3 regions of the Anaerobacillus sp. QJM3NY_32 genome follow, and region 2 is predicted to be linked to each of the others. Evidence: predicted binding sites of a transcription regulator. Region 2 holds the regulator's gene; each other region holds the start of a gene.
The links. The regulator CtsR, encoded in region 2, represses protease genes until heat stress. The targets are predictions, from matches to a motif close to ATGGTCAATAAAGGTCAAACA.

Region 1 (10,547 bases), 530 kb from region 2:
TAAAAGTACGAATAAAATAGAAACTAGAATGGCTACATAAAGAATACCTGCAGCCCATTTCCATGATGGTGATAGTGATGTGAACAAGATGATCGAAAGTGAAGTTGTCATTAGAAGAAAGAAAATGATTTGTCTTGCTTGTTTCATAATATAGCCCACCTCATTTGAATTTGACCAAAAAAAGTAAGGGCATAGCCCTTACTCCGCATGTTTTGATTTCCGTTTTAGACGATATCTTCCCCATAAGTCAACAAGTTGATCACCAATTTCAGTTAACTGTGAATCTCTAGCTTCACGCTGCGGATTTGGCGTGTTTTTAATTGATGAAACAAGGTTTTTAAAGGGTTCAGGTGTGCCTTTGGCAACTTGAATTACGCCTTGAACGGTTTCTTTTTTCGATTGGATGCCTTCAGAAATGGTTGTAGTGGTCGCTGTTAATTGATTTGTTTCCTCAGTGATTTTATCTACTTTTTCTTGAAACCTCGCTGCGGTCTCAGATAAATCATTTAAAGATTTTTTGGTTTCTTTGAAATTTTGAAGGGCTATGTATCCCAGGTAAATAAGTGAAAGAACTACGATTGCAATACTAATGTAAACGATAACCATATGATAACCTCCTACTTGCGATTATAGTTAATGTTACCTTACCCTTAACATGATATGTGCAAACAATTTGATGAAAAAGAGATGAGTATAAGCAGAATTTATTTATTAAATACAAATAAATGAGTAGTAAGAGTTCGTATTTAACTGAAAATTAAGTAGAAAATTGAAACGTTTTGCAGTAGCTATTCGTAATAGTTAATTAGAAGGAGAGATGAAAATGAATCGATATTCAATAGAAGAATTTATTCAATCAACAGAACAAAAAGATAAAGGAGAAGGATTTTTCGAGTTAGAAACGCCAAGGATGTTAGAAGTTAATCTCGCAGGGCGTGTGTGGGCGAAATCTGGTGCTATGATTACTTACAACGGTCAGATTAAATTCGAGAGAGAGGGAATTCTTGAACACGGCCTCGGGAAGATGTTTAAAAAAGCCCTTACAGGTGAGGGAGCTTCATTAATGAAAGCTGAGGGAAATGGCAAGTTATATCTGGCGGATTCTGGGAAGAAGATTTCCATCCTACATTTGCAACATGGTGAATCAATTAGCGTAAATGGAAACGATTTACTCGCATTTGAAGATGGCATCCAGTGGGATATCAAAATGATGAAACGGATTACTGGAATGATGGCAGGTGGATTATTTAATGTCACTTGTCAGGGTCCGGGAATGGTTGCCATTACAAGCCACTATGAACCACTAACAATTCGAGTAACTCCGGGAAAACCAGTCATTACAGATCCTAATGCAACGGTTGCCTGGTCAGGTCAATTGCAGCCGAATTTTCAAACAGATGTGTCGCTGAAGTCCTTCTTTGGAAGAGGCAGTGGTGAATCGGTTCAAATGAGATTTGAAGGAGAAGGGTTTGTTGTCGTTCAACCATTTGAAGAAGTATATATGCAAAATAATCAGGGGTAACGTATGGTTTTCTCATTGAATGAACATGAAAAACAGCTAGGTGTCAAATTACTTGATGGAAGACCTTACTACCTTTCAATCGAAGGTGTAGATAAACTCAAGAGTAGTCCTGAATTTGATTTGTTACTTGATCGGTTGAATGTTGCTCTAGAATCAAAAGAGGTTCTTCACTGTACGGTAACGGTAGAAGCATGCTCCGAATTAAAAATACAGGTGCTAGAAAATAATTTTTTTGCTTTAAAGTCTGAGTCCATCGACTATTATAAAAGTTTTCAAATGGAAAAAATGCATTCTAATCACAATAGTAGTATTACTTATAAGCTAGTTGATGAGAGGGATATCAAACTCTTTCTTGAATTGTGGCAAGCCTGTTCAGAGGGATCACTTAATGCTCCTTCCGCTCACCCTATCGAAATGCAGTATGAAGCGATGAAGCAAGAAATTGGTGAGCAGTACAAATCTAGCTGCTATTCTGTTTATTGGAATAAATACCTCTTAGGCGTAGTTATTCCAATTATCGAACCGGGCACGGAAGAAGAAGGTAGACTATTTTACATGGGTGTATTGCCCCAGCAGCGTGGGAAAGGATTCGGAAAGCTATTACATCAGCTGGGTTTGTTTCTTTTGCAAGAAAAAGGCGCCACTTATTATATAGGTAGTACAGGTATAGAAAACAAACCAATGCAACAAATATTTCAATATAATGACTGTCATCCAGTTTTTCATACAGTTACGTATACAAAAGCGAGTTCAGAAGTGCGAAACTTATCATAATATGCTGAAGGAAGTAAAATATTCCTATTGAAATTAATAGAATTTTCATTATAATCATACAAAAGGGTTCTTTACGAAGGAGAGTGCATGTATGATTCGTTTTGAAAAAGGCAACCTTCTTAAAAGTGACTGTACTGTAATTGCACATCAATGCGACTGTTTTAATGCAATGGATGTTGGCATTGCGAAATCAGTAAAAGAAACGTACCCTGAAGCCGCTAAAGCAGATGAAGACTTTCCGTTTTCTCCGAAGAAGAAGTTAGGTAAATGCTCGTTTGCTTTAAGTCGAGATAATAAGCGTATTATTGCTAATCTGTATGGACAGTATAAGCCAGCTGGACTTCAAACCAATTATCCCGCCTGGTTGAAATCATTTGAACATATGATAAAGGAACTGAAACCGTTCGAGGAAAAAGGGTTTAAAATCAAAATCGGCTGTGGCATTGATAAAGACGATTTGATCAATGTCAAAAAGTCTCTTGAGAAACTTTCTAAGAAATATGAGAAACCAATCCATGTTTACTATTCTTAATTTAAACGCTCCCAATGTTGGGAGCGTTTTTTGTCGGATAAGAACTAGTATTAGTAAGATAGAATCAAAAATGTAAAAAGAAACCATTTTCCCGTTTATCAATTGAGTAAGGTGGAATACAACAAGTGTAGCGCAAGATGTAAAAAAATTACTAGAGGAGGTTTTTTAAATGGCTAACAATAGTAATGACAAAATGAGCAGAGAAGAAGCAGGACGTAAAGGTGGCAAAAAAACATCAAGAGAACATAACAAAGAGTTTTATCAGGATATTGGAGAAAAAGGTGGAGAAAAAACAGCAAAAGAGCATGATCAAGAGTTCTATCAAGAGATAGGAGAAAAGGGCGGTAATAAAACGGCTCAAGAGCATGATAAAGAATTCTTCGAGGAAATTGGAGAAAAGGGTGGTAAGAAAACCGCTCGAGAACACGATAAAGAGTTTTATCAAGAAATTGGAGAAAAAGGTGGAAACCAAACATCCAAAAATCAAGATAAAGAATTCTATGAGGAAATTGGGAAAAAGGGTGGAAAAAAGAGCGGCGGAAACAAATAGAAACAGTAAAGAGCGAAGGGATTTCCCTTCGTTCTTTTTAATGAAATCCTATTTGAAATAAAAATAAAGAAGCCCTCCGTAAGCTACGGAGGGCTTCTTTATGTAGATTAAAATGAGCGTTCTTCTTCAACTTCATGCTGTTCATTTAAAATCAATAGGCGACTTGGAGAATCTCCTTTAGCCATTTCCTCTGCTTTTTCAATAGCTGTTGAGCGCATATCGTAGAGGTCTGTTGGAGCGACGTCCTCAATTTTAACATACCAACCTGTTACATCTTTATTTGGTGCTACTGTAAATTCCTTCATGAATAAATCCTCCTTTAAGCTGTGTATAAGGAACAATTCCCATCATAAGTAGTGATAAAACCTGCTTTTAAGAGAATTAAAAAAACCAGCGCATTGACGCTGGTTTTACTGTGGACGTGAAATTATGTAGAAACCAATAACAAAAGCAATAGGAACGATCCAAACCATAAAGGCAAGTGCCCATACAGTAAAACGGTTCCATTCTTTTTCCTTAACAGCCAAGAGCAGACCCTCCACATCATAAGTTTAGTTTCATTATAACATGGACATACCTAAATTATGTGTAAACGCTTGAAATTCTTGAAAATTCAAGATACAAATCGAATGGTTAAGGGGTAGCGATATAAAGTGCCCTGATTCGACTTGACCGATGCAATCACAATAAAGATAAGGTGCATGACAAGTAGAATAGGGAGAAGGATAAGCCCTATAAGGACTAGACTTAAGATCCCAGCAATGACTAGATAGAGTGTCATACTTATTTGGAAGTTAATGGATTCTTTTCCTTGATCATCGATAAACGGTTCATCTTCTCTTTTAATTGACCAGAGGATGATTGGACCAATAATATGTCCCAGAGGAATTAAATAACCACTCAATGCGGAGAGATGAACATACATAGCCCATTGTCTTATTGTTTGATCAGGAACCGTTGTTACGTCTTTATTATCCATCTCAATACCTCCCTATATAGCTCATCTATGATCAGCATATTACTCATTATTTTGAGATATGCCTTTAATAAAGTAGGCAACAAAAAAAGGAACCACCTTTGGTTCCTTTAATTGGAATTGTAGTTGATGTGATAAGACGCGCGTTCTGTAAGTACGATCAGCTCGTCTGAATGCTTTTTAACATCGTTTATATCTTCTAAAGGAATTTCAAAAGTGGAGTGTGGAAGAGGGGCTGTAGCTTCGTCTGAAATGACTTTGCCTTCGCCTTTAAGTTGAAGGAGTGTCGAAGCCGTGTAATCATCGACGGTCTCCCCTCTGTGTTGAAATACAAAATCTTCGAGTTTCATGACGGTTTTATCGAGATCGTCTTGTTCTTTTTTCTCAATGATAAGATGTCCGCCTACCCATTCAGTAAGCGTGTTACGAACTTCTGTTAGCATAGTTGACGCATTCATTGTATCACCTCACTATCAAATTTCCCCATTTATACATTGGATAAACAGTACAAATGAACTTGGCAAAGAGATGATGATATACTTGTGCTATGTAAATATATAAAGGATGAATGTCATGAAAACAATAACAATCGATGAAGTTTTGGAAAGCAAGATGCTCTTATTGGATGTTCGTACACCGGCAGAATATGAAAAGTTTCATATCCCAGGTGCTGTGAACCTACCTATTTTCTCTAATGAAGAAAGAGAAATTGTCGGAACAACATATAAGAAAAAAGGAACTGAAGCAGCGAAGGAATTAGGGATTTCTCTTGTATCGCCCTTACTTCCTGAGTTTTATAAACGAGCGAAGGAAATAACAAAAGGTAAAGAATTTGCTATTTACTGCTGGCGAGGCGGAATGAGAAGTAAAAGTTTGACAGTTATTTTTGACATGATGGGACTGCCATGCCGACAGCTAGAAGGAGGTATTCGTTCCTACAGACAAAAAGTGACGGCTGGTTTAGAATACTTTGCGAATCAGACGACACCCTATCTTGTATTGGAAGGACTAACCGGTACATCTAAAACTGAAATACTGAATGATTTAGAAGAGAAGGGCTATCCTGTTCTTGATCTTGAGGGACTTGCAGCTCATCGAGGTTCTGTATTTGGAAGAGTTGATTTGCCTGAAAGAAGTCAAAAAGAATTTGAAGCCATGCTATACCATAGATTAGGAGAAATTGGAGAAACGTCTTATTACATCATTGAATCTGAAAGTAAGCGACTTGGAAATATTATCATTCCAGAGTTTATTTTAGAAGGCAAACAAAAAGGGACGCGTATACAAGTCCACGCCCCGCTTTCTTATCGAATTCGTACGATCTTAAATACGTATCATCCTGAACATCATCACGAAGAAATCACAGGAGCTATTAACAAAATTGAGAAGCGATTTTCGAATGAAGATAAAGAAGTAATTGCCGATGCTCTTGCTGAGAATGACTATGCCTTGATTGTTGAACGGCTCCTGATTTATTATTATGATCCTCGTTATGAATACAAAGCATATGAGAACGAAGGTAACATTATTAACCTAACGTATGATTCACTTGAGGAAGGAACTAAACTTGTCCAGAATGAAGTAGATCGCTTCGAGATTAAGCTTCGATCAGAAGGCGAGAAAGTTTCGCTTTAATGGATTTTCTTTCTTCAGGAAGCTGTTCATTGTTATACCGTTCAATAAGGTCATCAATGCGTTTAAAATACAAGTGACTTACCCATGCGACATAGCTTCTGTAAACGGGCGACTTTAGAAAATGAATCAACATATTGTCGTCGGGGCCAAAGTAGTATGTTTTATCATCAAAGAAGGTAGAAAAGCGTCTGAAGGATAATTTGGTGAATGAGTTGTCCAATTCAAATCGAAATTTGTTGAGGGCATCCGGAATTAAACGAATTGTGAACACATCATCATTATCAAACATTTCCTTAGGCGTGGGTAAGATTAAATATGGATATTCCCGATCATCAATGGCAATGAAGAAATCCTCAGGCGTCTCGTGACAGCTAGGCACTCGTTTGACGGTTGTTTCAACAATCAATTGATAGACTGAATCATTCATAAGATATCCTCCCTTTGTAATCTATCATCATTGTTACCGTACTAGTAAACTTGTATACCCCTTTGTCGAAAAGTAGTTATTACAATCTATTATCCAACCTCTGAAAAAATTCCTCTATTTCAAATATTACAAATATTTTTAAGAACCATATATGAATGATATTTTCCTGAGCCGTTAATCAGTTAGAAAAAAATAAAATTTGGATGAGCAAAAGACTTGAAAGTCAAAGATAGTCAAATTATAATATAGTTACAAGGTCAAAGATAGTCAAAGTCAAAGCGAGTATCTTTTACCTTTTATCTTAATTTCATAAAATGTACGTTATATATATTATAAGGAGGCCATCATATGCTTTGTGATCATTGTCAACAAAATCAAGCATCGGTTCAACTTAATGTCCAGATGAATCAGAATAAGAAACAAGTACACCTTTGTAGTACGTGTTACGCAAAAGTGATGAATGGTCAAACTGCATCATCACCAAAAGGTCAAATGGATGAGTTCTTTCAATCCTTTATGAACCAATCAGGTCAACATGGATTTAACGCACAACAGGAGGGGCCGCAAACCGAGTTTGGAAATGGAAAAGGTGGCTTACTTGATGACTTGGGACGAAATCTTTCTGACGCCGCAAAAGCTGGATTAATTGATCCGGTTATCGGGAGAGAGAATGAAGTATCGAGAGTGATTGAGACGTTAAACCGCCGAAATAAAAACAACCCTGTCTTGATTGGGGAAGCTGGTGTTGGGAAGACAGCCATAGCGGAAGGTCTTGCTCTTCGGATAACAGAGGGCAATGTCCCTTCTAAGCTAAAAAACAAAGAAATTTATTTACTTGATGTAGCTTCACTCGTTTCAAACACAGGTGTTCGTGGTCAATTTGAAGAGCGGATGAAACAGTTAATTTCTGAGCTTCAAAGTAGAAAGAATGTTATTTTGTTCGTGGATGAACTACATCAAATCGTTGGAGCTGGATCTGCTGAAGGCTCAATGGATGCAGGTAACATTTTGAAACCAGCGTTAGCTAGAGGTGAACTTCAGTTAATTGGGGCAACCACTCTCAAAGAGTATCGCCAGATTGAGAAAGACGCAGCGCTTGAGCGTCGCTTCCAACCAGTTATGGTTAATGAGCCAACGGTAGATGAAGCCATTGAAATATTGAAAGGTTTGCAGTCTAAGTATGAAGACTATCATGAAGTCAAGTACACAGATGAAGCCATTAAAGCATGTGTAACATTGTCTAATCGTTTCATTCAAGACCGCTTCTTGCCAGATAAAGCGATCGATTTAATGGATGAAGCTGGGGCGAAATTGAACTTAACGTTTGCAGAGTCTAGCCACGATGAAATTCAGCAACGTCTAACAGAAATAGCTGCTGAAAAAAATAAAGCAGCCGAAGCAGAAGATTATGAGCGTGCTGCCAAGTTAAGAACTGAAGAATTACAGCTTGAGGAGCAGCTTGAGCAATCGCTGAAAAATAAATCAAGTGTGAATCATTTAGTGTCTCTTGAAGAGATTCAACACATTATAGAAGGAAAAACAGGTATTCCAGTACGGAAACTTCGCGAAGATGAACAAACGAAAATGAAAAATCTTGCGGATCGACTTAATGCGAAAGTAATTGGTCAGGAAGATGCCGTAAATAGAGTCGCTAAAGCGATTCGCAGAAGTCGTGCCGGATTGAAACGTCAAAACCGCCCAATAGGTTCCTTCTTATTCGTTGGACCAACAGGAGTCGGTAAAACAGAGCTATCCCGATCACTTGCAGAAGAAATGTTTGGTGATCGTGAAGCCATGATCCGTCTTGATATGAGTGAGTATATGGAGAAACACTCTGTATCTAAGTTAATCGGCTCGCCTCCTGGTTATGTTGGTCATGAAGAAGCTGGGCAATTAACCGAGCGAGTAAGACGTAAGCCATATAGCATCATATTAATTGATGAAGTTGAAAAAGCTCATCCTGATGTTCAAAATATGTTCTTACAAATTCTTGATGATGGACGTTTAACTGATAGTCAAGGTAGAACTGTTAGCTTTAAAGATACGGTTATTATTATGACAAGTAATGCTGGAACATCAGAGCGCAGAATTACAGTTGGTTTTGAATCAGCTGAAAGCTACACGGATGTGATGGAGAGTCTTGGTGGTTACTTTAGACCCGAGTTCTTGAATCGATTTGATGGAATTATTCCATTTAAATCACTCGAACAATCCAGCCTCGTTACAATCGTTGATTTAATGATTGAAGATTTGAATGAGAGTCTCGAGGAACAGAATATTTCTCTTACAATTAGCGATGAAGCGAAAGAGAAGTTAGCTTCACTTGGCTATAATCCGCAGTTTGGTGCGCGACCACTTCGCAGAGTGATCGAAGAACATGTTGAAGATGGTATTGCCGATATACTAGTGGATGAGGGAGACCTTCAGTCAGTTACAGTTGAAGTTGTAGAAGATAAACTCGTCGTATCAAAAGAAAAATAAGTCACATTCTTGAAAGTCGTTCCAATGGAGCGGCTTTCTTTTTTATTAGCTATAGTAGCTTATATTGTTGATATCTCGATTTTTGGCTCATTCGCGAGTGAATTCAAAAAAGAAAAGAAAAAACTTTGTTTCTATGGATTTTTTTGTTACTTTTTTACAAAAAGAGGGAAGGTATAATTATGGTATCCTGACTGTACTTTTTCTATAGCGTTGTCGAATGGTAAAGTATTGTGACTTGTTTTGTATTTATAGGTCGAAAAGTCAGAATATTAGTTAAAATTAGTCTTCAAATCTGCTACGTTAGATAAGGAAGGTCAGGAAAGACTTCTCTACTATTTCATAAAGGAGCGAGAACAAAATGGAACTGGATCAACTAGAAATGAACCAGACGTTACAAGAAAGTCAGCCAGAAGGAAAGACAATTCCATATTTAACAGCATTGATTGGATGGAGTCTTCCCGCAATTGAGGCCTGTGACAAGTTGAATCGGCCTTTTGTAGTGGTTGGTCCTCCTGATTTTAAGGATTATGCCGAGAAGCATGACATCACTTTCGTAGGTTGGGAGTTTGATAGATTGAATGAAGGATCAGACAAACTCTATAAGCAACTTAAAGCTTTAGGCGCAGAGGTTGCTGTCCCCCTTTATGAAGAGTGTGTGGAATGGGCAGGAGCTCTGAATTCTCGCTTTAGAGAAGAGCCTAGATTATTTAACCGTTCTTTATTGTTAAGAGATAAAGGAATGATGAAACGAAAGGCACAGATGGCTGGTATTAAAGTAGGTGTTTTCGAAGAAGCAAGAGACAAGGAAGATGTAAAGCGCTTTCTTAAAAGGGTCAACGATGCTCTTTTGAAAGTGGATGGAGATAAATACGAGCCGATTCATTGTAAGCCTTTAGATAAGGCTGGTTCAGTAGGACATCGAGCCATCGATGATCCTGCAGATATTGATGCATTAACAGATACTGATTTTCCTTTATTAATGGAAAGTCATTTGGATGGGCAGGAATTCTCATGTGAGGTTTTTGTACATGATGGGAAAATTCAATTTCTTAATATAACAGAATACGTAAAACTTGGGTACTCAAACTTTGTTCCACCTTCTCCTTCTCTTGAAGAGAAGCGTCCCGTTATCCGGAAAGCGATTGAACAATTAATCGAAGCGTTCGAAGTGGAGAACGGCGTGATTCATCCTGAGTATTTCATTATGCCTGATGGCACACTTCACTTCGGAGAAGTAGCTGCTAGAGTACCAGGTGGCCATATTTTTGATCTAATTGAACGCGCTTACGGTTTTAGTGCTTATGAAGCTCAAATTCTATGTAGTGATCCAAATACGACTGAAGAAGAGTTAAGAAAATTCTTTCCTGGCGAAGATGAAGCTATGGGATATGCGGGTTGTTTAATGGTACATCCACATGTGAATTACATTGAGGAATTAAATATTCCTGAAGAGCTTGAGGAACATCAATTCTTTGAGAAGCATGATATGTTTACTCCTCCGCAGGGGAAAGTAGCTGAGCGGGTCGGTTTCGGTAATCATTATGGGACCATTTTCTTCTTCGGAGATGACAGTGCGGAGATGACGCGGTTACTTGTAGACTACGAAAAATATGATTTCTATCTGTAGATAATTATTTTTACCATAAAGGA
Region 2 (10,547 bases):
ACAGGTCTCTGCAAAGCCGTAAGGCGAAGTATAGGGGCTGACACCTGCCCGGTGCTGGAAGGTTAAGAGGAGGGGTTATCCCTTACGGGAGAAGCTCTGAATCGAAGCCCCAGTAAACGGCGGCCGTAACTATAACGGTCCTAAGGTAGCGAAATTCCTTGTCGGGTAAGTTCCGACCCGCACGAAAGGTGCAACGACTTGGATACTGTCTCAACGAGAGACCCGGTGAAATTATAGTACCTGTGAAGATGCAGGTTACCCGCGACAGGACGGAAAGACCCCATGGAGCTTTACTGTAGCCTGATATTGGATTTTGGTACAGCTTGTACAGGATAGGTAGGAGCCATAGAAGTCGGACCGCCAGGTTCGATGGAGGCGTCGGTGGGATACTACCCTGGCTGTACTGACATTCTAACCCAGCACCGTGATCCGGTGCGGAGACAGTGTCAGGTGGGCAGTTTGACTGGGGCGGTCGCCTCCTAAAGTGTAACGGAGGCGCCCAAAGGTTCCCTCAGAATGGTTGGAAATCATTCGCAGAGTGTAAAGGCACAAGGGAGCTTGACTGCGAGACCTACAAGTCGAGCAGGGACGAAAGTCGGGCTTAGTGATCCGGTGGTTCCGCATGGAAGGGCCATCGCTCAACGGATAAAAGCTACCCTGGGGATAACAGGCTTATCTCCCCCAAGAGTCCACATCGACGGGGAGGTTTGGCACCTCGATGTCGGCTCATCGCATCCTGGGGCTGAAGTAGGTCCCAAGGGTTGGGCTGTTCGCCCATTAAAGCGGTACGCGAGCTGGGTTCAGAACGTCGTGAGACAGTTCGGTCCCTATCCGTCGCGGGCGCAGGAAATTTGAGAGGAGCTGTCCTTAGTACGAGAGGACCGGGATGGACACACCGCTGGTGTACCAGTTGTTCCGCCAGGAGCATAGCTGGGTAGCTACGTGTGGAAGGGATAAGTGCTGAAAGCATCTAAGCATGAAGCCCCCCTCGAGATGAGATTTCCCACAGCATGAAGCTGGTAAGATCCCTTAGAGATGATGAGGTAGATAGGTTCGGGGTGGAAGCGTGGCAACACGTGGAGCTGACGAATACTAATCGATCGAGGGCTTAACCTAAAATATTGGAAAGTTGTGCGTGCTATCTAGTTTTCAGGGAACACCTGAAATAAGGAAGTTCGATTAAGTGCCACCACGTCCTGTGGTGAACACCGAACGGCTAACATCCTGTTAGTCTAGTGATGATGGCGAAGAGGTCACACCCGTTCCCATGCCGAACACGGAAGTTAAGCTCTTCAGCGCCGATGGTAGTTGGGGGATCTCCCCCTGCAAGAGTAGGACGTCGCTAGGCTTATATAGTGGAGGATTAGCTCAGCTGGGAGAGCATCTGCCTTACAAGCAGAGGGTCGGCGGTTCGAGCCCGTCATCCTCCACCATATTTTCTTATAACCCGAAAGGGTACATATATCGCCGGTCTAGCTCAATTGGTAGAGCAACTGACTTGTAATCAGTAGGTTGGGGGTTCAAGTCCTCTGGCCGGCACCAGCTTTTCTTATCGAAAAGAGCCATTAGCTCAGTTGGTAGAGCATCTGACTTTTAATCAGAGGGTCGAAGGTTCGAGTCCTTCATGGCTCACCATGCATTTGCGGGTGTGGCGGAATTGGCAGACGCGCTAGACTTAGGATCTAGTGTCTTACGACGTGGGGGTTCAAGTCCCTTCACCCGCACCAATTGCGCGGAAGTAGTTCAGTGGTAGAACATCACCTTGCCAAGGTGGGGGTCGCGGGTTCGAATCCCGTCTTCCGCTCCATTAACTAAATTAGATTTTGCGCCCGTAGCTCAATTGGATAGAGCGTCTGACTACGGATCAGAAGGTTAGGGATTCGACTTCTCTCGGGCGCACCATTATTTTGTTGGTTTTCTTCTTTTTACGGGAAGTAGCTCAGCTTGGTAGAGCACTTGGTTTGGGACCAAGGGGTCGCAGGTTCAAATCCTGTCTTCCCGACCATTCATACCAACGGGGCCTTAGCTCAGCTGGGAGAGCGCCTGCCTTGCACGCAGGAGGTCAGCGGTTCGATCCCGCTAGGCTCCACCAATTAATTTTAAAAAAGTTGTTGACACTGACAAATGAATCATGATATGATGGTTTGGTCGCTGAAAACGACATTGAAAGAAAAATTGATCTTTGAAAACTGAACGAAACGCCATGTAAGTAGTTGTTTCTACGGAAACAAAACATTGTTTTAAAGCTAGATTAAGCTTTCTATCGGAGAGTTTGATCCTGGCTCAGGACGAACGCTGGCGGCGTGCCTAATACATGCAAGTCGAGCGAAGAGATGGGAGCTTGCTCCCTGATCTTAGCGGCGGACGGGTGAGTAACACGTGGGCAACCTGCCCTGCAGACTGGGATAACTCCGGGAAACCGGAGCTAATACCGGGTAATACATCGCACCGCATGGTGCAATGTTGAAAGTTGGCTTTCGAGCTAACACTGCAGGATGGGCCCGCGGCGCATTAGCTAGTTGGTAAGGTAATGGCTTACCAAGGCGACGATGCGTAGCCGACCTGAGAGGGTGATCGGCCACACTGGGACTGAGACACGGCCCAGACTCCTACGGGAGGCAGCAGTAGGGAATCTTCCGCAATGGACGAAAGTCTGACGGAGCAACGCCGCGTGAGTGACGAAGGCCTTCGGGTCGTAAAGCTCTGTTGTTAGGGAAGAACAAGTACCGTTCGAATAGGGCGGTACCTTGACGGTACCTAACCAGAAAGCCACGGCTAACTACGTGCCAGCAGCCGCGGTAATACGTAGGTGGCAAGCGTTGTCCGGAATTATTGGGCGTAAAGCGCGCGCAGGCGGTCTTTTAAGTCTGATGTGAAAGCCCACGGCTCAACCGTGGAGGGTCATTGGAAACTGGAGGACTTGAGTGCAGAAGAGGAGAGTGGAATTCCACGTGTAGCGGTGAAATGCGTAGATATGTGGAGGAACACCAGTGGCGAAGGCGGCTCTCTGGTCTGTAACTGACGCTGAGGCGCGAAAGCGTGGGGAGCAAACAGGATTAGATACCCTGGTAGTCCACGCCGTAAACGATGAGTGCTAGGTGTTGGGGGGTTCCACCCTCAGTGCTGAAGTTAACACATTAAGCACTCCGCCTGGGGAGTACGACCGCAAGGTTGAAACTCAAAGGAATTGACGGGGGCCCGCACAAGCAGTGGAGCATGTGGTTTAATTCGAAGCAACGCGAAGAACCTTACCAGGTCTTGACATCCTCTGACAATCCTGGAGACAGGACGTTCCCCTTCGGGGGACAGAGTGACAGGTGGTGCATGGTTGTCGTCAGCTCGTGTCGTGAGATGTTGGGTTAAGTCCCGCAACGAGCGCAACCCTTGATCTTAGTTGCCAGCATTTAGTTGGGCACTCTAAGGTGACTGCCGGTGACAAACCGGAGGAAGGTGGGGATGACGTCAAATCATCATGCCCCTTATGACCTGGGCTACACACGTGCTACAATGGACGGTACAAAGGGCAGCAACACCGCGAGGTGAAGCGAATCCCATAAAGCCGTTCTCAGTTCGGATTGCAGGCTGCAACTCGCCTGCATGAAGCCGGAATTGCTAGTAATCGCGGATCAGCATGCCGCGGTGAATACGTTCCCGGGCCTTGTACACACCGCCCGTCACACCACGAGAGTTTGTAACACCCGAAGTCGGTGGGGTAACCTTTATGGAGCCAGCCGCCGAAGGTGGGACAAATGATTGGGGTGAAGTCGTAACAAGGTAGCCGTATCGGAAGGTGCGGCTGGATCACCTCCTTTCTATGGAGAATTACGAAGGTAACTTACGTTACCAACCTTGCATGAGCGTTTCGTTTAGTTTTGAAAGAATGATTTATTCTTTCAAACCAGGTGAAGTGATGAAGCTTAGGCGGATTCAAACAGTAGCCTTGTTCCTTGAAAACTAGATAGCACAAACAACGACATCCAATAATTATTTTTTATGCAATAACTTAGTAATAACTGATGCGTTATGGCAGCAATGCCTAACAAATCGAAGGTTAAGCTACTAAGGGCGCACGGTGGATGCCTTGGCACTAGAAGCCTAAGAAGGACGGGACGAACACCGATATGCTTCGGGGAGCTGTAAGTACGCTTTGATCCGGAGATTTCCGAATGGGGGAACCCACCATCTTTAATAGGATGGTATCCATTTCTGAATACATAGGGAATGGAAGGCAGACCCGGGGAACTGAAACATCTCATTACCCGGAGGAAGAGAAAGCAAACGCGATTTCCTGAGTAGCGGCGAGCGAAACGGAATCAGCCCAAACCAGAGGGCTTGCCCTCTGGGGTTGTAGGACGTCTCTTTGGAGTTACAAAGGCACGGATAGACGAAGCGACCTGGAAAGGTCCATCAGAGAAGGTAACAATCCTGTAGTCAAAATCCGATGCCCTCCGAGACGGATCCTGAGTACGGCGGGACACGTGAAACCCCGTCGGAATCCGGGAGGACCATCTCCCAAGGCTAAATACTCTCTAGTGACCGATAGTGAACCAGTACCGTGAGGGAAAGGTGAAAAGCACCCCGGAAGGGGAGTGAAAAAGAACCTGAAACCGTGTGCCTACAACTAGTTGGAGCCCGTTAATGGGTGACAGCGTGCCTTTTGTAGAATGAACCGGCGAGTTACGATCCCGTGCAAGGTTAAGCTGAGAAGGCGGAGCCGCAGCGAAAGCGAGTCTGAATAGGGCGAAATAGTACGTGGTCGTAGACCCGAAACCAGGTGATCTACCCATGTCCAGGGTGAAGTTCAGGTAACACTGAATGGAGGCCCGAACCCACGCATGTTGAAAAATGCGGGGATGAGGTGTGGGTAGCGGTGAAATGCCAATCGAACCTGGAGATAGCTGGTTCTCTCCGAAATAGCTTTAGGGCTAGCCTCGCGGCAAGAATCTTGGAGGTAGAGCACTGATTGGACTAGGGGTCCTTACCGGATTACCGAATCCAGTCAAACTCCGAATGCCAACGATTTATCCGCGGGAGTCAGACTGCGAGTGATAAGATCCGTAGTCGAGAGGGAAACAGCCCAGACCACCAGCTAAGGTCCCAAAGTATACGTTAAGTGGAAAAGGATGTGGCGTTGCTTAGACAACCAGGATGTTGGCTTAGAAGCAGCCATCATTTAAAGAGTGCGTAATAGCTCACTGGTCGAGTGACGCTGCGCCGAAAATGTACCGGGGCTAAACGTATCACCGAAGCTGTGGATTGTCTTACGACAATGGTAGGAGAGCGTTCTAAGGGCTGTGAAGTCAGACCGAAAGGACTGGTGGAGCGCTTAGAAGTGAGAATGCCGGTATGAGTAGCGAAAGACAAGTGAGAATCTTGTCCGTCGAAAGCCCAAGGTTTCCTGAGGAAGGCTCGTCCGCTCAGGGTTAGTCGGGACCTAAGCCGAGGCCGAAAGGCGTAGGCGATGGATAACAGGTTGATATTCCTGTACCACCTCCTTTCCGTTTGAACGACGGGGGGACGCAGAAAGATAGGGAGAGCGCGCTGCTGGAAATGCGCGTCCAAGCGATTAGGCTGGTGAATAGGCAAATCCGTTCACCGTGAAGGCTGAGTCGTGATGGCGAGGGAAATTTAGTACCGAAGTCCTTGATTCTACGCTGCCAAGAAAAGCCTCTAGTGAGGAAAAAGGTGCCCGTACCGCAAACCGACACAGGTAGGCGAGGAGAGAATCCTAAGACGATCGGGAGAACTCTCGTTAAGGAACTCGGCAAAATGACCCCGTAACTTCGGGAGAAGGGGTGCTTCCTCGGGTTTATAGCCCAGGGGAGCCGCAGTGAAAAGATCCAAGCGACTGTTTAGCAAAAACACAGGTCTCTGCAAAGCCGTAAGGCGAAGTATAGGGGCTGACACCTGCCCGGTGCTGGAAGGTTAAGAGGAGGGGTTATCCCTTACGGGAGAAGCTCTGAATCGAAGCCCCAGTAAACGGCGGCCGTAACTATAACGGTCCTAAGGTAGCGAAATTCCTTGTCGGGTAAGTTCCGACCCGCACGAAAGGTGCAACGACTTGGATACTGTCTCAACGAGAGACCCGGTGAAATTATAGTACCTGTGAAGATGCAGGTTACCCGCGACAGGACGGAAAGACCCCATGGAGCTTTACTGTAGCCTGATATTGGATTTTGGTACAGCTTGTACAGGATAGGTAGGAGCCATAGAAGTCGGACCGCCAGGTTCGATGGAGGCGTCGGTGGGATACTACCCTGGCTGTACTGACATTCTAACCCAGCACCGTGATCCGGTGCGGAGACAGTGTCAGGTGGGCAGTTTGACTGGGGCGGTCGCCTCCTAAAGTGTAACGGAGGCGCCCAAAGGTTCCCTCAGAATGGTTGGAAATCATTCGCAGAGTGTAAAGGCACAAGGGAGCTTGACTGCGAGACCTACAAGTCGAGCAGGGACGAAAGTCGGGCTTAGTGATCCGGTGGTTCCGCATGGAAGGGCCATCGCTCAACGGATAAAAGCTACCCTGGGGATAACAGGCTTATCTCCCCCAAGAGTCCACATCGACGGGGAGGTTTGGCACCTCGATGTCGGCTCATCGCATCCTGGGGCTGAAGTAGGTCCCAAGGGTTGGGCTGTTCGCCCATTAAAGCGGTACGCGAGCTGGGTTCAGAACGTCGTGAGACAGTTCGGTCCCTATCCGTCGCGGGCGCAGGAAATTTGAGAGGAGCTGTCCTTAGTACGAGAGGACCGGGATGGACACACCGCTGGTGTACCAGTTGTTCCGCCAGGAGCATAGCTGGGTAGCTACGTGTGGAAGGGATAAGTGCTGAAAGCATCTAAGCATGAAGCCCCCCTCGAGATGAGATTTCCCACAGCATTAAGCTGGTAAGATCCCTTAGAGATGATGAGGTAGATAGGTTCGGGGTGGAAGCGTGGCAACACGTGGAGCTGACGAATACTAATCGATCGAGGGCTTAACCTAAAATATTGGAAAGTTGTGCGTGCTATCTAGTTTTCAGGGAACACCTGAAATAAGGAAGTTCGATTAAGTGCCACCACGTCCTGTGGTGAACACCGAACGGCTAACATCCTGTTAGTCTAGTGATGATGGCGAAGAGGTCACACCCGTTCCCATGCCGAACACGGAAGTTAAGCTCTTCAGCGCCGATGGTAGTTGGGGGATCTCCCCCTGCAAGAGTAGGACGTCGCTGGGCAACATAAGAGAAGCGAGAGACCTGAGGGTTTCTCGCTTTTTTGTATTCAAAAAATGTTGAAAGCTCGTAAGAGAAAAAGCTGCAGGAAAGACAATCAAAAACTTCTTCGTAAGCTTCGTAGGGGTGGGAGAAGCAAGAAATTCGAGGAAGCAAGTGATGTCAGACCGGAGTGGATATTCGAGAGATCCATGAGGATCTGGCATCGCGCAGCTGACGAAGAAGTTCGCCGCTTATCGCGCCCCGTATGAGAACACGGAAGTTAAGCTCGAGCGCCGATGGTAGTTGGGGGATCTCCCCCTGCAAGAGTAGGACGTCGCTGGGCAACATAAGAGAAGTGAGAGACCTGAGGGTTTCTCGCTTTTTTTGTATTTCTTTCTCAACAATTTTAGATAGCTAGTTCTGTTTTAAAAGATCGCGGAATTAATTTTTCTGTTTGCATAATTGTTTTGCCTTACTATCGCAGAGTAATTCCTCAAGCATCTAAATACCTGATCGGATATATTCTCTATCTAAGCACTCTATATAATAGAGAAATATAAGCAATTTATATAGCAGGGTTAAGAAACTTTTAATGAAAAATTTTGCTACCCTTATGTAGCAAATGAATTATTCGAGTCTAATCGTATTTTTTTGTTTAATAGTTTTCTGAAGAAAATTTTAGTTGCTCTATTAAAAGGTGAAAACTAGAGAAAAAAGAGTCTTGGATTTATCTTAAATGGTAATGCTTTATACAGAAGAACTACGATAGGCTTGTTGCTTTGCAATCCTTGATAAAAACGTTATAATATATTTAACGTCAAATATAGTCAAAGTCAGTATGGGGACGGAGAGGAGGGAACTACGTGAGGAATGTTTCCGATATTATTGAAGCATATTTAAAGAAAATTTTAATGGTGGATGGAAGGGATGCTGTTGAAATAAAGCGAAGTGAAATAGCAGATAAATTTCAATGTGTTCCCTCGCAAATTAATTATGTAATAAATACCCGCTTTACGATTGAAAAAGGCTATATTGTGGAAAGTAAGAGAGGTGGAGGGGGTTATATACGGATCGTTAAAGTTAAACCCGAAACCCACGCTGATTTAATAGACGAAATGATACAGATCGTCAAAAATCAAGTGCCACAAGTAGTTTCAGAAAATATTATTCTTCGTTTACATGAAGAAGAGGTAATTTCGGAGCGAGAAGCGAAGTTAATGTTAAGCGTACTAGATCGTACTGTGATTACTATAGAATTACCAGTTAGAGATCATCTGCGTGCGAATATGTTGCGTGCCATGCTAACTGCTTTAAAATATAAATAAATTTTATACTTTTTAGGGTAGAGAAGGAGGGTTGCCCTATGACTTGTCAGGAATGTGGTGAGCGCCCTGCTACGCTTCATTTCACTAAGATTATTAATGGTGAAAAAACAGAGTTTCACATTTGTGAGAAGTGTGCTAAGGAAAAAGGTGAGGTTGAGCCAGGCACTAACCATTTTTCTATCCATAACTTATTATCGGGATTACTAAATTTCGATACCCCTATTGAGGAGAATCCAGCTCAGTCTTTTTATAAAAAAGAGCCAATACACTGTCCAAAGTGTGGGTTGACCTATCAACAATTCACTAAGATTGGAAGATTTGGGTGTTCTGAGTGCTACAAAACCTTTTCGGATAACTTGGATCCTATACTTAAAAAAGTTCATGGGGGCAATACTGTTCACGCTGGAAAAGTTCCGAAGAGGGCTGGAGCAGCGATAGAAATTGAACGCAAAGTTCAGAACTTAAGAAGCAAAATGAAAGAGTATATCCAGCATGAAGAATTTGAAAAAGCTGCAGAAACTAGAGATTTGATTCGTTCCCTTGAAGAAAAGAGCAAATGGGAAGGGGGAGCATAATGTCACTTCAGCATTTTATCAGTGAAGCCGTAAGCCCATGGATGAAAGATGAGGGTCCAGATTCTGATATTGTCATGAGCAGTCGGGTCCGATTTGCACGTAACTTAAAGAATTATGTTTTTCCGATCGTTTCAAACAGTGAGGATAATTTACAAGTTATAAAAGAAGTTCGACAACAGTTTACAGATATTCCAGACGACCAGATTGGTGAACTTGAATTAATTGAAATGGATGAGTTAAAACCTATCGAGAAGAGAGTTCTTGTGGAGAAGCACTTGATTAGTCCTAACCTTATCGAACACTCAAATAACGGCGGTGTGCTTCTGAGCGAGAATGAAACGGTTAGTATAATGATTAATGAAGAAGATCATTTTCGTATTCAATGTCTAGTTGCAGGGTTCGAACTGAAGAAGGCGCTAACCATTGCAAATTCATTAGATAACTGGATTGAAGGAAAAGTTGACTACGCATTTGATGAAAGAAAAGGATATTTAACAAGTTGTCCTACTAATGTGGGAACCGGCATGCGAGCTTCTGTTATGCTACACCTCCCTGCGCTTGTATTAACACAGCAATTAAACCATATTATTCCGGCTATCAACCAGCTCGGTCTTGTCGTAAGAGGTAGCTATGGGGAAGGTAGCGAAGCGCTAGGTAATATTTTTCAGATATCAAATCAGATCACTCTTGGAAAGACAGAAGATGACATCATCGAAGATTTACAAGGTGTGGTTATGCAAGTTATCGAAAAAGAACGTGCTGCTAGAAGGGCACTTCTAGATAACTCCCGAATTGAGTTAGAGGATCGTATTTATCGTGCCCTTGGTGTTCTGCAGAACAGCAGAATTATTCAATCAAAAGAAGCAGCTAAGTGTTTGTCAGATGTAAGACTTGGTATTGATTTAGGTCTTGTAAAAGGCTTATCTAAATCGATATTGAATGAATTGCTTATCCTAACTCAACCAGGTTTCTTACAGCAGTATGCTGGGGCAAGTCTTACCCCTACGGAACGAGATATCAAACGTGCTACTTTAATTAGAGAAAGACTTGAACTTGAAGATCAACTAACGAAGAATTTGGAGGGTGATGAACAATGATGTTTGGACGATTTACAGAACGTGCCCAGAAAGTACTTGCTTTAGCACAAGAAGAGGCGATCCGACTTGGCCATAACAACGTTGGTACTGAACATATCTTACTTGGGTTAGTCCGTGAAGGTGAAGGTATTGCAGCCAAAGCGTTAACAGCACTTGGACTTGGTTCAGACAAGATTCAAAAAGAAGTAGAGAAGTTAATTGGACGCGGACAGGATTCTGTTCAATCCATTCACTATACACCACGAGCTAAAAAAGTGATTGAATTATCGATGGATGAAGCACGTAAGTTGAGCCATTCCTATGTAGGTACTGAACATATTCTACTTGGCTTAATTCGCGAGGGTGAAGGTGTTGCTGCAC
Region 3 (10,547 bases), 840 kb from region 2:
AAAAATGCAGCAAGTGGAATCATCTAATGAAATGGCGAGCCGCTATCTTGCTGAACTAGAGCAAGGGAAGCTTGATAAAAATCAGCTAAGCTATCGATCCCAGATGTCGGTCGCAGAGGAGCATGAAGCGAAACACGATTATTATTCGAGAATGACGCATCTTATGCTGCTCTATACAAGACGTGATCCTGAAGGCGCATCAATTCTGCAATCGTATTGCAGACGTAAAGATGAGCCCCTTATTGTAAAAGAACTGTCAGCTTATATTGCGCTTACGCTTTCTGATGAACCAGTTCAAATTGTAAATGAAAAAGATGAATATATGGTTTACACACAGACAGACTTCCCTGATCATGTTCTTTCAGGTATGCGTGTGATTGCTGAGCTCGAGCAGGCAGACATCAGTGACTCAGATTTGCATGAGCTAATTGCGATGATCTGGTTACCTTGTTATGTTAAGCTTTCAGAAAGTGGCAAAGCATTTCAGAATCAGAAAGCCACTGCTGCAGCCATGCTCTACATGTGGCATAAAGTTAACCAAACGGATGTGACTCAAATCGACGTAGCAAATGCGTTCGGTGTATCTGGGTCAACAGTTTATGCCTATCGTAAAAAGTTAACTCGATTACTTTAGAACACTAGGTATGATGAGCATCCTATTAGACTTTTTTCTACTAATCGGATATGATTCTAAATAAGAAACATTACTTTTTAATAATGAATATAATTAAATTACTATTAGAAACGTGAAGGAAGTGAAACAGATGAGTGAAAAAATTTATGATGTCATTATTGTCGGTGCCGGTCCTGCAGGTATGACTGCAGCTGTATACACTTCTCGTGCTAATCTCGATGTTCTTATGATTGAACGCGGGATTCCGGGCGGACAAATGGCAAATACAGAAGATGTAGAAAACTATCCAGGATTTGATAGTATTCTTGGTCCAGATCTATCTACAAAAATGTTTGAGCACGCGAAGAAATTTGGCGCTCAATATCAATATGGTGATGTAAAAGAAATTCGAGATAATGGTGATTACAAAACAGTTGTCTCCGGAAATCAAGAATTCCACGCGAAAGCCATTATTGTAACAAGCGGAGCTGAATACAAGAAAATTGGTGTACCTGGTGAAGCTGAGTACAGTGGTCGTGGCGTATCTTATTGCGCAGTTTGTGACGGGGCTTTCTTTAAAAACAAAGAACTCGTTGTTGTAGGTGGAGGAGACTCTGCTGTTGAGGAAGGTGTGTATCTTACTCGATTTGCATCTAAAGTAACGATTGTACACAGACGTGATCAGCTAAGAGCACAGAAGATTCTTCAGCAACGTGCGTTTGATAATGAAAAAATCGACTTTATCTGGAATCATACAATCAAAGAAATTCTAGGTGAAAATGGGAAAGTGAGCAAAACGCTTCTTGTGAACACTGTAACGGGCGAAGAGCGTGAATTCAGTGCAGATGGCGTCTTTATCTACATCGGTATGCTTCCATTAAATCAGGCCGTTAGCGGACTTGAGATTACAAATGAAGAAGGTTATATCGTAACAGATGAAAACATGGCGACGAAGGTTCCAGGCATCTATGCAGCTGGTGACATTCGAGACAAAATGCTTCGTCAAATCGTAACAGCTACTGGTGATGGAAGTATTGCTGCACAATCTGTTCAGCACTACATTGAATCACTAGAAGACGCTGGAAAAGAAGCGTTAGTTTAATACCAAAACGAAGCCGGGAATTTCATGATTCCCGGCTTTACATTTACCCATAAACCTTATTTCGACAGCTTTCGAGCGGTATCGGGTGGTGCCTGTCACCGCGTCATTCGCTTTTAATTTCGCTGTAACAGCGGTGAAATACAAATGGGGTAAACTATAAATAGATTTAACCCCCTTTAAATAGATTCATTCATTGGCACGGGCATATGCTCCGTGCTCTTTTTTTTGTGGAGTTGAGACGGTTCGTAACAGCTTCTCCAAACCGATCTCATTGTTCATGATAAGCAATCATAGTATACTATGTATAGAAAATCTAGAAGTCTGAGCACATAAGGCTTTCATATAAAAATCGGATAATTGAATTGAGGTGACAATTGTGCAACGTGTAACAAACTGTATTTTAAATGACGAAGCAAATGATCGAGTACTTTTACTACAAAAGCCAAGACGCGGATGGTGGGTTGCACCAGGTGGAAAAATGGAATCGGAAGAATCAATCCGTGACTCAGTGATCCGAGAGTTTCGAGAAGAGACTGGTGTCTATTTAAAGAACCCAAAACTAAAAGGCATTTTCACATTCATTATTAAAGAAAATGAAGTAACAAAATCAGAATGGATGATGTTTACGTTTCTTGCAACGGAGTACGATGGCGAGCCAGTTGAGAAATCAGATGAAGGAAAAGTCTCCTGGGTAAATACAAATGATGTTAGTGAGCTTCCAATGGCCCCAGGTGATTATCATATACTTGATTATATGATGAAGGGTCACGGCATTATTTACGGTACATTTACTTATACACCTGACTTTAAACTTCTTTCATATCGATTAGATCCGTCTTAAATAGAAGTGTCACAATAAGAGAAATTGAGAAACGGAGTGGGGAAAATGACCGATTCGATTGATAAACGCATTCATATGGTCATTATTACAGGAATGAGTGGTGCTGGTAAGACAGTGGCAATGCAGTGTTTTGAAGATATCGGCTATTTCTGTATTGATAATCTGCCACCCGCGCTCTTACCGAAGTTCGTTGAAATGGTTGACGGTTCGGAAGGGAAATTAAATAAAGTAGCACTCGTGATGGATTTGCGTGGTGGGGATTTCTTTGACCATCTCGTGGAAGCTGTTGATCACCTCGATTCACATGAGCGTCTTGATGCGGAGATTCTTTTCCTTGATTCAAAGGACTCAACACTTGTCAGGCGCTATAAAGAAACAAGACGTTCTCATCCGCTTGCACCAGAAGGTTTGCCGCTAGAAGGCATTAAGAAAGAAAGAGAAATGCTTGAAGAGCTAAAAGGGCGCTCTCAGCAAATTATTGATACGAGCGACATTAAGCCAGTTCAGCTAAGAGAAAAAATCATGGACCGATTCTCGAACAATGAGAAAGAGAACTTTGGTGTCAATGTGATGTCGTTTGGATTTAAATACGGTATTCCAATCGATGCCGATCTAGTCTTTGACATTCGTTTTCTACCAAACCCACACTATGTGGAGCATTTGCGTCCAAAAACAGGTGTGGAAGAAGAAGTCGCGAACTATGTATTTAAGTGGAAAGAAACACAAACATTTCTAGCTAAATTAATTGATATGCTTGCGTATATGCTTCCTCAATATAAACGAGAAGGGAAGAGCCAGCTCGTCATTGGGATTGGATGTACGGGTGGAAAGCATCGATCTGTTGCATTTGCAGAACACATTGGTCACCATTTCGAAACAGAGTATCGCACGAATATTACGCACAGGGATATCGAAAAAGGGAAGGGTCATAAATAATATGGATGACACTAATCTGCCAAAGGCTGTTGTCATTGGTGGAGGAACAGGCCTATCGGTACTTCTTCGTGGACTTAAAAAGTTTCCTGTCGACATTACTGCGATTGTCACTGTAGCTGACGACGGAGGAAGTTCAGGTCGATTACGTGATGAGTTTGATATACCTCCTCCAGGTGATGTACGAAATGTTATTACAGCGTTATCGGAGGTTGAACCTCTGTTAGAAGGACTTATGCAACATCGGTTTAAAAATGGGAATGGACTATCAGGTCATTCCCTTGGCAACCTAATGTTAGCCGCCATGACGGACATTACTGGTGATTTTGTAACAGGAGTTAGAGAAATGTGCCGCGTTCTTAACGTACGTGGTGAAGTTCTTCCTGCATCAAATCGAAGTATTGTTTTACATGCTGAAATGCGTGATGGTACTTTTGTTCAAGGTGAATCACAAATTCCAAAGGTAAATAAAGCAATTAAGAGGGTATTTCTTTCACCACCAGGCATCAAAGCGCTCCCCGAATCTCTACAAGCTATTCGTGAAGCTGATTTGATTGTTCTTGGGCCAGGTAGTCTATATACAAGTATTCTACCGAATTTACTTGTTCCGGGCATTGCTGAGGAAATTCAGCAGTCTAAGGCAAGGAAAGTGTATGTTTGTAACGTTATGACTCAGCTAGGTGAAACGGAAAACTATACGGCGAGTGACCACGTGCAGGCACTCATTGATCACATCGGCTATAAACTTATGGATACGATTATTGTAAATGAGGAAATGATTCCATCTTTCTATGCAAAACGTTATGCACAAGAACGAGCAGAGGTTGTGCAATATGACGAAAATCGTCTAAAGAGCTTTGGTTTTCATGTAATCAGTGATAAAATCATTCAATACGATGAGAAATATGTACGCCATGATGCGAAGGAAATATCATCGATTCTTTTATCCTTATTAGACGATAAAAGATCATGATGGGTCAGTGGGGCCCCTGCATGAAAAAGGGGGGATGGCAATGTCATTTGCTGCTGATACAAAGAAAGAATTGACGCAGTTAGAAAGTAAACCTTGCTGTGCAAGATCAGAACTAGCAGCACTTATTCGAATGAATGGATCGATCTCGTTTGGTAACAGACAGCTGATTCTAAACATTCCGACTGAACATGCTGCCATTGCAAGAAGAATTTATACGCTCATTAAGCGGATATACAACTTCGATGTTGAACTACTTGTCCGTAAAAAAATGAGGCTGAAGAAAAACAATGTATACATTGTCCGTGTCTCAGCCAAAGCAAGAGATCTCCTTGAAGATCTCGGTATAATGGATAACGCCTTTACGTTCACTAGAGTAATCTCAAAGGATTTTACCAAGAAGTCTTGTTGCAAACGTTCTTATCTAAGAGGAGCATTTCTTGCGGGGGGATCAATCAATCATCCTGAAACCTCTTATCATCTTGAGATCTTCTCAATGTACGAAGAGCATACGGAATCGCTTTGTAACTTAATGAATGAATTTGGATTAAATGCGAAAATGCTTGAGCGAAAGAAAGGGTATATCGTTTATATCAAAGAAGGCGAGAAGATTACGGAGTTCTTAAGTGTTGTCGGTGCCCATCAGGCGCTGCTCTATTTTGAGGATGTACGCATTATGAAAGACATGCGGAATTCTGTTAATCGAATCGTGAATTGCGAAACGGCTAATTTGAATAAAACGGTAGGCGCGGCTTTTCGACAGGTTGAGAATATTCGCTTCATCCAAAAGGAAGTTGGTTTAGAAATTCTTCCTGATAAGTTAAGAGAGATTGCTGAACTTCGCGTGAAGCATCAAGATGTTACACTGAAAGAACTCGGTGAGATGGTTACTGGAGGAGCTATTAGTAAATCAGGAATCAATCATAGATTACGAAAGATTGACCAGATTGCTGATAAGCTTCGTGATGGTAAACCGATCTCCTAAGCCTTTCGGACAAGTTAGAAAAAAGCTTCCACCTATAATGGTGGAAGGTTGTTTTCTAGCAGTACAATAGATAGCATGAATCTTCAAAGAAAAACCCTATTTTTCTTAATGAAAGCATTGGAAATAGCGTTTTTCTAAATTTTTCACCTTTCGAGATAGCGCTTACTTTTTTAGGTAATTTAACACTTTAGTAAATTTAAAATCGAGAGGCCACAAAATGAGCTATCATAGCTTTAGTTTGAAAGTGGCGAGTGCAAGGGAAACTGGTATAGCGCTTCTGGTGTTCTGATCGACTGTTTTAAATAAGGGGAGGAATGAACAAGTGATTCAAAAAGAAGTTGTGGTTACTTTGGATACAGGATTACAGGCACGTCCAGCAGCTCTGTTTGTACAGGAAGCAAACCGATTTAACTCGGATATCTTCCTTGAGAAGGACGGTAAAAAAGTTAATGCCAAAAGCATCATGGGCATCATGAGCCTTGCTGTTGGTACTGGTTCTTCTGTTATTTTAACTGTTGATGGTAATGATGAAGAAGATGCGATGTCTTCATTAATTGATTTTATTCAAAAAGATTAGCAAAACCTGGCTGTGTGCCAGGTTTTTGTTTTGCATTAAATTGTTAACGTTGCGAAACATTCTTAAGAGAATAGAGTTATAGAGAGTGGGATCATCCATTGTGGTTCATTGGCTGCTCAAATAGCAGATGGTTCAAAAACAACGCCTATTCTAAGAAAGAAAAAGCCTTTCCCAACAATGTAGGGAAAGGCTTTTTAGGGTCTATCTTATGCTTTCTTTTCCATTACTTCATCAATCAAGCCGTATTCTTTCGCTTCAGTCGCTTCCATGAAACGGTCACGATCTGTGTCGCGATCGATTGTTTCAAGTGGTTGACCTGTGCGCTCAGAAAGAATTTTGTTTAGCTTCTCGCGCATTTGGATGATGCGTTTTGCGTGAATTTCAATGTCAGAAGCCTGACCTTGAGTACCACCGAGCGGTTGGTGAATCATTACTTCACTGTTTGGTAGAGCATAGCGCTTACCAGGTTCACCAGCAGCAAGTAGGAAGGCACCCATTGAAGCAGCCATACCGATGCAGATTGTTGATACTTTTGGCTTAATGAATTGCATAGTATCGTAAATCGCCATACCTGCAGTGATTGAACCACCAGGGCTGTTGATATAAAGTGAGATGTCTTTATCTGGGTCTTCAGCAGCAAGGAAAAGAAGTTGTGCAACGACTGCGTTTGATACGTTGTCGTCAATTGCTGTTCCTAGCATAATAATACGGTCCTTAAGAAGACGAGAATAAATGTCGTACGCTCTCTCACCGCGGTTTGTTTGTTCAATTACCGTTGGAATTAAAACCATTTTAAATTCCTCCCTTATATTTGTGGAATATGTAGTTGCTGTATGTTCATCATACCTAAAAGGTCAGTATAGGTCAAATGAAGTGCTGTCCTATTTTTTAATCGATGAAAAGGGTTTGATTTTTCTTTAACCACATACACCCATTTTCCCCGCATCCCTTTATTTTAAACAGAGCGAATGTTCCTTTTTTTTAATCGATCGTCTGCTAAAAAGTAGGCTAAAATTCGTCTTTCTACCTGATTACGTATTTGAATGGAAGAATAGCGGTATGTTTGATTGTAACCTCGACAATATACTTTGCAAATCACAACATCTTCTTTCGTATCTTCTATATAGACGCGGATTCCTCTATCATGAAGCATTGCTTTTGCCCATTTTAAGTCAGAGGAGGCTAACGTTATAGCGGCATGAATTAGTTCCAGATAAGGGCGCGGAAGTTTCATTTTCGAATGGTTCACCCATTTCGTGTCAATTTCCAGCACTCTTTTCAGGTAAGGAAGTAAGAGGTAGTTTCTTAATGCCTTCGTTTCTTCTTTACTTAATTGGAACATGATCATCTCCACCTAACAGAACATATGTTTGGTATAACTTTACTATGAGACAGGTGAGACGTCAAGAACTGAAGCGATACCTTTTCTATGATATGAATGAAATGTTTGGATAATAGCTTTGGCCAATATTGTTAATACCTCACCGTTCACCAGAGTAAAAAAGCAACAGCGTTCATTAACATGGTATAGATAAAATGCTCTTATACACTATTGATTACTCATTGATCGTCACTTGGAAGCTATGAAATTCACCTTGCAAAAAAAGGGGGCATATCGTATAATAATCCTTGCGCTAATGAAGCGCGCCCGTAGCTCAGTCGGATAGAGCGGTGGTTTCCGGTACCGCGTCAGTCGGGGGTTCGAATCCCTCCGGGCGCACCAATTACATAATTCCAATCCCTTTCGCTAGTGTGAAGGGGATTTTTTTATGATAAATGTCATCTTTGTTCGCTTAGATCCAGGGAATGAATAATATCCTTCATTTTGAACAGAAAAAAAGAAGAGTAGAACTCGTCCACTCTTCTTGCGATCAGTCTTACCTTCTATCAGGGCTTATCTTTGTCATCGTCATGTCCTTTGCTGATTGCTCCACTCATCGTGTGTTTGAAGCCTGAGTGCATTCCAGTAGCGCATAGTCCAAGCCATAATCCTATAAAGAAGGCTTTTTTGAAGTCTTCCGGTTCAACATAAATGTGGCTCATTACAATTCCGATTCCAATGGAAAGAATCGGTAAGAACCTTACCGGAAAACCAAACACCTTAAAAAGGTGTACAACTCCAATGATGACTGGAAGCAAAGCAATTCCATATACAGCTAAATCCATGGCATTTGCCTCCTTTTTCTCTCTCTATAAGACAGTTTATGTAGAAATTTGACTAAGGGACGGGCTATTTCATCATTTTCTTTAAAAATGGTGTCAAAATCCCCTTTTAAAAAACAGAAAATTCTGGTCATTTTCATTTTTTTCATACCATAAAATGAAGCGATATAGTATGATGAAGGTGGAGGGATTGCGATGGAATTAGGATTGATACAAAAGCAGACAACGAAATTAGTCATGACAACCCAGTTGCATCAAGCGATTTCTATACTCCAATATTCTACGGTCGAATTACTGGAGTACGTGAAAGAACAGGCTCTTGAAAATCCATTAATTGAATTACACTCCCCTTCATGGGATGGTGGCGTTCGTTCTTCAAAACGCTCTTATGATACGGGGCTTAAAAAAGATCCACTCGAATACGCTGAAACAAGAAAAAGTTTGCATGATGAGTTACACGATCAGGCGAGGTGTCTACACTTTCCACGTAAAAGGGAAGCCGTTGTGCATTATTTAATTGATAATATTGATGAAAGTGGTTACTTAAGAATAAATGAGACGGAGGTAATGAATTACTTTGATGTCGAGCACTTTGAGATCACTGAAGCCATTAGAGAGATTCAATTACTTGACCCACCAGGTATAGGGGCGCGCTCTCTTTCCGAATGTCTCTTTTTACAGTTAAATGAGTCGGGAGAAATTTTCGAGCTTGCTCGAGATCTTGTTTCCTATCATTTGAAAGCGCTAGCAGAAAAGAAATATCGTGAACTCTCGAGAGAATTTCATGTTCCGGTGGAGCATATACAGCGGGCTGCGGATATAGTAGCTGATCTCGATCCTCGTCCAGGATCAAAGTGGGGTATTGATAAACCATCCTACATTGTTCCAGATGTCATGATAGAAGAGAAAAATGGTAGATTCTCTATTGCATTACTTGATGACGATTTACCAGCAATGAAAGTGAGCAACGCCTACCGTTCTTTTAAAAATAACGAAGCGGAAGAGTATCTAAAGGATAAATATCAGCAAGTCAGCTGGTTATTAAAAAGTATTGAGCAAAGAAAGCAAACGCTTCGAGCAATAATGGGCGTTTTTATTGTTCACCAACAAAATTTTTTGAGAAATGGGATTAGTGAGCTTTCTCCAATAACCTTGAGGGAAGTAGCGATGGAAGCAGATGTCCACGAGTCCACGGTAAGTCGAGCGATTAAAAGCAAATACGTTCAAACGCCACATGGTCTTTTCGCCTTAAAGGACTTATTTACTTCCAAACTGTCTAGTGAGTCTGGAGAAGCTGCTTCTTCCTCTAGTGTAAAGCTATTCATTAAGGAACTTGTGGAGAACGAGAATAAGATGAAACCATTATCAGATCAAAAGATTGTAGAAGCTCTTCATATCCAGAAAGGGATTGAAGTATCGAGGCGTACGATTGCAAAGTATCGAGATGAGTTAAAGATCTTAAGCTCATCGAAACGAAAACGATTTTCGTAGCGGCTACACTAGTCGCTTTTTTTTTTTGCGTTCGAAAGGCTGTCTGAGTAAACTAGTAAAGTAATGAAGGGAGGTTTAACGTGTGGAAAAATCGGTTATTTTATATTCGAAAGAGACATGCCCACTTTGTGATGAAGCATATGAACTACTTCTTGAGCTTCAGGAAGAGGAAATGTTCTCTCTTCAGATAGTTGATATTTATAAGGATGAGGCACTGTTAGAAAAGTTTATGCTGATGATCCCCGTCGTTGAAATCGATGAGGAAGTAGTGGATTATGGTCGAATTTCAAAAAAATCGATAAGAAAACGCTTACTTTAAAAATTTCAGTATAACATAGTTGCCCATACTTTTGGCAACTGCTACAATGAAAATTGTAAGAAGTTCTTTTTGATCCAGGTGGGACTAAAAATGTCTAAGCGGGACATAATACGTCTCGAGGAAAAGAAGAACAGCAGGGGAGACGAATTATGCGCTCATTATTGTCACTTCAACAAAAATTATTGCCGGACATGTTAGATGTTATGAATAAGCGCTATCGGGTATTAAGACAGTTGAGGCTAATGCAGCCAATTGGCCGTAGAAGTCTTGCGAACAGTCTGGGTATAACCGAACGAGTTCTCAGAAGCGAAGTCACTTTCTTTAAAGATCAGGGGCTCCTACATATGTCTGTACAAGGTATGCAACTGACGGAGGAAGGCGAACAGCTACTTCTTGAGCTTGAACCGGTTATGGATGAAGTTTCCGGGCTCGATAATCTCGAGAAACGCTTGAAAGATAAACTTGGCATTCCGGAAGTATTTATTGTCCCTGGTGATAGTGATGTGACCCCCTGGGTAAAGAAAGAAATGGGCAGAGCCGCTGTGGGACGCTT

Region 1: the regulator CtsR is predicted to act here: its motif matches at 6,670-6,690, upstream of AC0VYH_RS03530 (ATP-dependent Clp protease ATP-binding subunit).
Region 3: the regulator CtsR is predicted to act here: its motif matches at 6,872-6,892, upstream of clpP (ATP-dependent Clp endopeptidase proteolytic subunit ClpP).

The regions. Positions count from the first base shown of each region.
Region 1 covers NZ_CM149684.1:632,754-643,300, forward strand. Annotated here, with positions in the region: gene cls (cardiolipin synthase) at 1-147, opposite strand, end outside; gene AC0VYH_RS03480 (DUF948 domain-containing protein) at 199-606, opposite strand; gene AC0VYH_RS03485 (AIM24 family protein) at 824-1,522, shown strand; gene AC0VYH_RS03490 (GNAT family N-acetyltransferase) at 1,526-2,296, shown strand; gene AC0VYH_RS03495 (macro domain-containing protein) at 2,388-2,828, shown strand; gene AC0VYH_RS03500 (KGG domain-containing protein) at 2,998-3,378, shown strand; gene AC0VYH_RS03505 (DUF2188 domain-containing protein) at 3,486-3,683, opposite strand; gene AC0VYH_RS03510 (DUF4870 domain-containing protein) at 3,992-4,357, opposite strand; gene ymzB (protein YmzB) at 4,465-4,812, opposite strand; gene mnmH (tRNA 2-selenouridine(34) synthase MnmH) at 4,928-5,989, shown strand; gene AC0VYH_RS03525 (hypothetical protein) at 5,952-6,416, opposite strand; gene AC0VYH_RS03530 (ATP-dependent Clp protease ATP-binding subunit) at 6,765-8,897, shown strand; gene AC0VYH_RS03535 (ATP-grasp domain-containing protein) at 9,256-10,524, shown strand.
Region 2 covers NZ_CM149684.1:99,786-110,332, forward strand. Annotated here, with positions in the region: rRNA gene AC0VYH_RS00495 (23S ribosomal RNA) at 1-1,116, shown strand, start outside; rRNA gene rrf (5S ribosomal RNA) at 1,232-1,348, shown strand; tRNA gene AC0VYH_RS00505 (tRNA-Val) at 1,358-1,433, shown strand; tRNA gene AC0VYH_RS00510 (tRNA-Thr) at 1,467-1,542, shown strand; tRNA gene AC0VYH_RS00515 (tRNA-Lys) at 1,560-1,635, shown strand; tRNA gene AC0VYH_RS00520 (tRNA-Leu) at 1,643-1,727, shown strand; tRNA gene AC0VYH_RS00525 (tRNA-Gly) at 1,733-1,807, shown strand; tRNA gene AC0VYH_RS00530 (tRNA-Arg) at 1,826-1,902, shown strand; tRNA gene AC0VYH_RS00535 (tRNA-Pro) at 1,929-2,005, shown strand; tRNA gene AC0VYH_RS00540 (tRNA-Ala) at 2,017-2,092, shown strand; rRNA gene AC0VYH_RS00545 (16S ribosomal RNA) at 2,261-3,812, shown strand; rRNA gene AC0VYH_RS00550 (23S ribosomal RNA) at 4,050-6,979, shown strand; rRNA gene rrf (5S ribosomal RNA) at 7,095-7,211, shown strand; gene AC0VYH_RS00560 (CtsR family transcriptional regulator) at 8,054-8,515, shown strand; gene AC0VYH_RS00565 (UvrB/UvrC motif-containing protein) at 8,554-9,090, shown strand; gene AC0VYH_RS00570 (protein arginine kinase) at 9,132-10,187, shown strand; gene clpC (ATP-dependent protease ATP-binding subunit ClpC) at 10,184-10,547, shown strand, end outside.
Region 3 covers NZ_CM149684.1:3,598,154-3,608,700, reverse strand. Annotated here, with positions in the region: gene AC0VYH_RS18815 (tetratricopeptide repeat protein) at 1-634, shown strand, start outside; gene trxB (thioredoxin-disulfide reductase) at 756-1,715, shown strand; gene AC0VYH_RS18805 (8-oxo-dGTP diphosphatase) at 2,083-2,556, shown strand; gene rapZ (RNase adapter RapZ) at 2,602-3,492, shown strand; gene AC0VYH_RS18795 (gluconeogenesis factor YvcK family protein) at 3,494-4,462, shown strand; gene whiA (DNA-binding protein WhiA) at 4,503-5,444, shown strand; gene AC0VYH_RS18785 (HPr family phosphocarrier protein) at 5,767-6,021, shown strand; gene clpP (ATP-dependent Clp endopeptidase proteolytic subunit ClpP) at 6,228-6,812, opposite strand; gene AC0VYH_RS18775 (YhjD family protein) at 6,977-7,363, opposite strand; tRNA gene AC0VYH_RS18770 (tRNA-Arg) at 7,666-7,744, shown strand; gene AC0VYH_RS18765 (hypothetical protein) at 7,909-8,187, opposite strand; gene rpoN (RNA polymerase factor sigma-54) at 8,380-9,675, shown strand; gene AC0VYH_RS18755 (glutaredoxin family protein) at 9,758-9,994, shown strand; gene AC0VYH_RS18750 (sugar-binding transcriptional regulator) at 10,144-10,547, shown strand, end outside.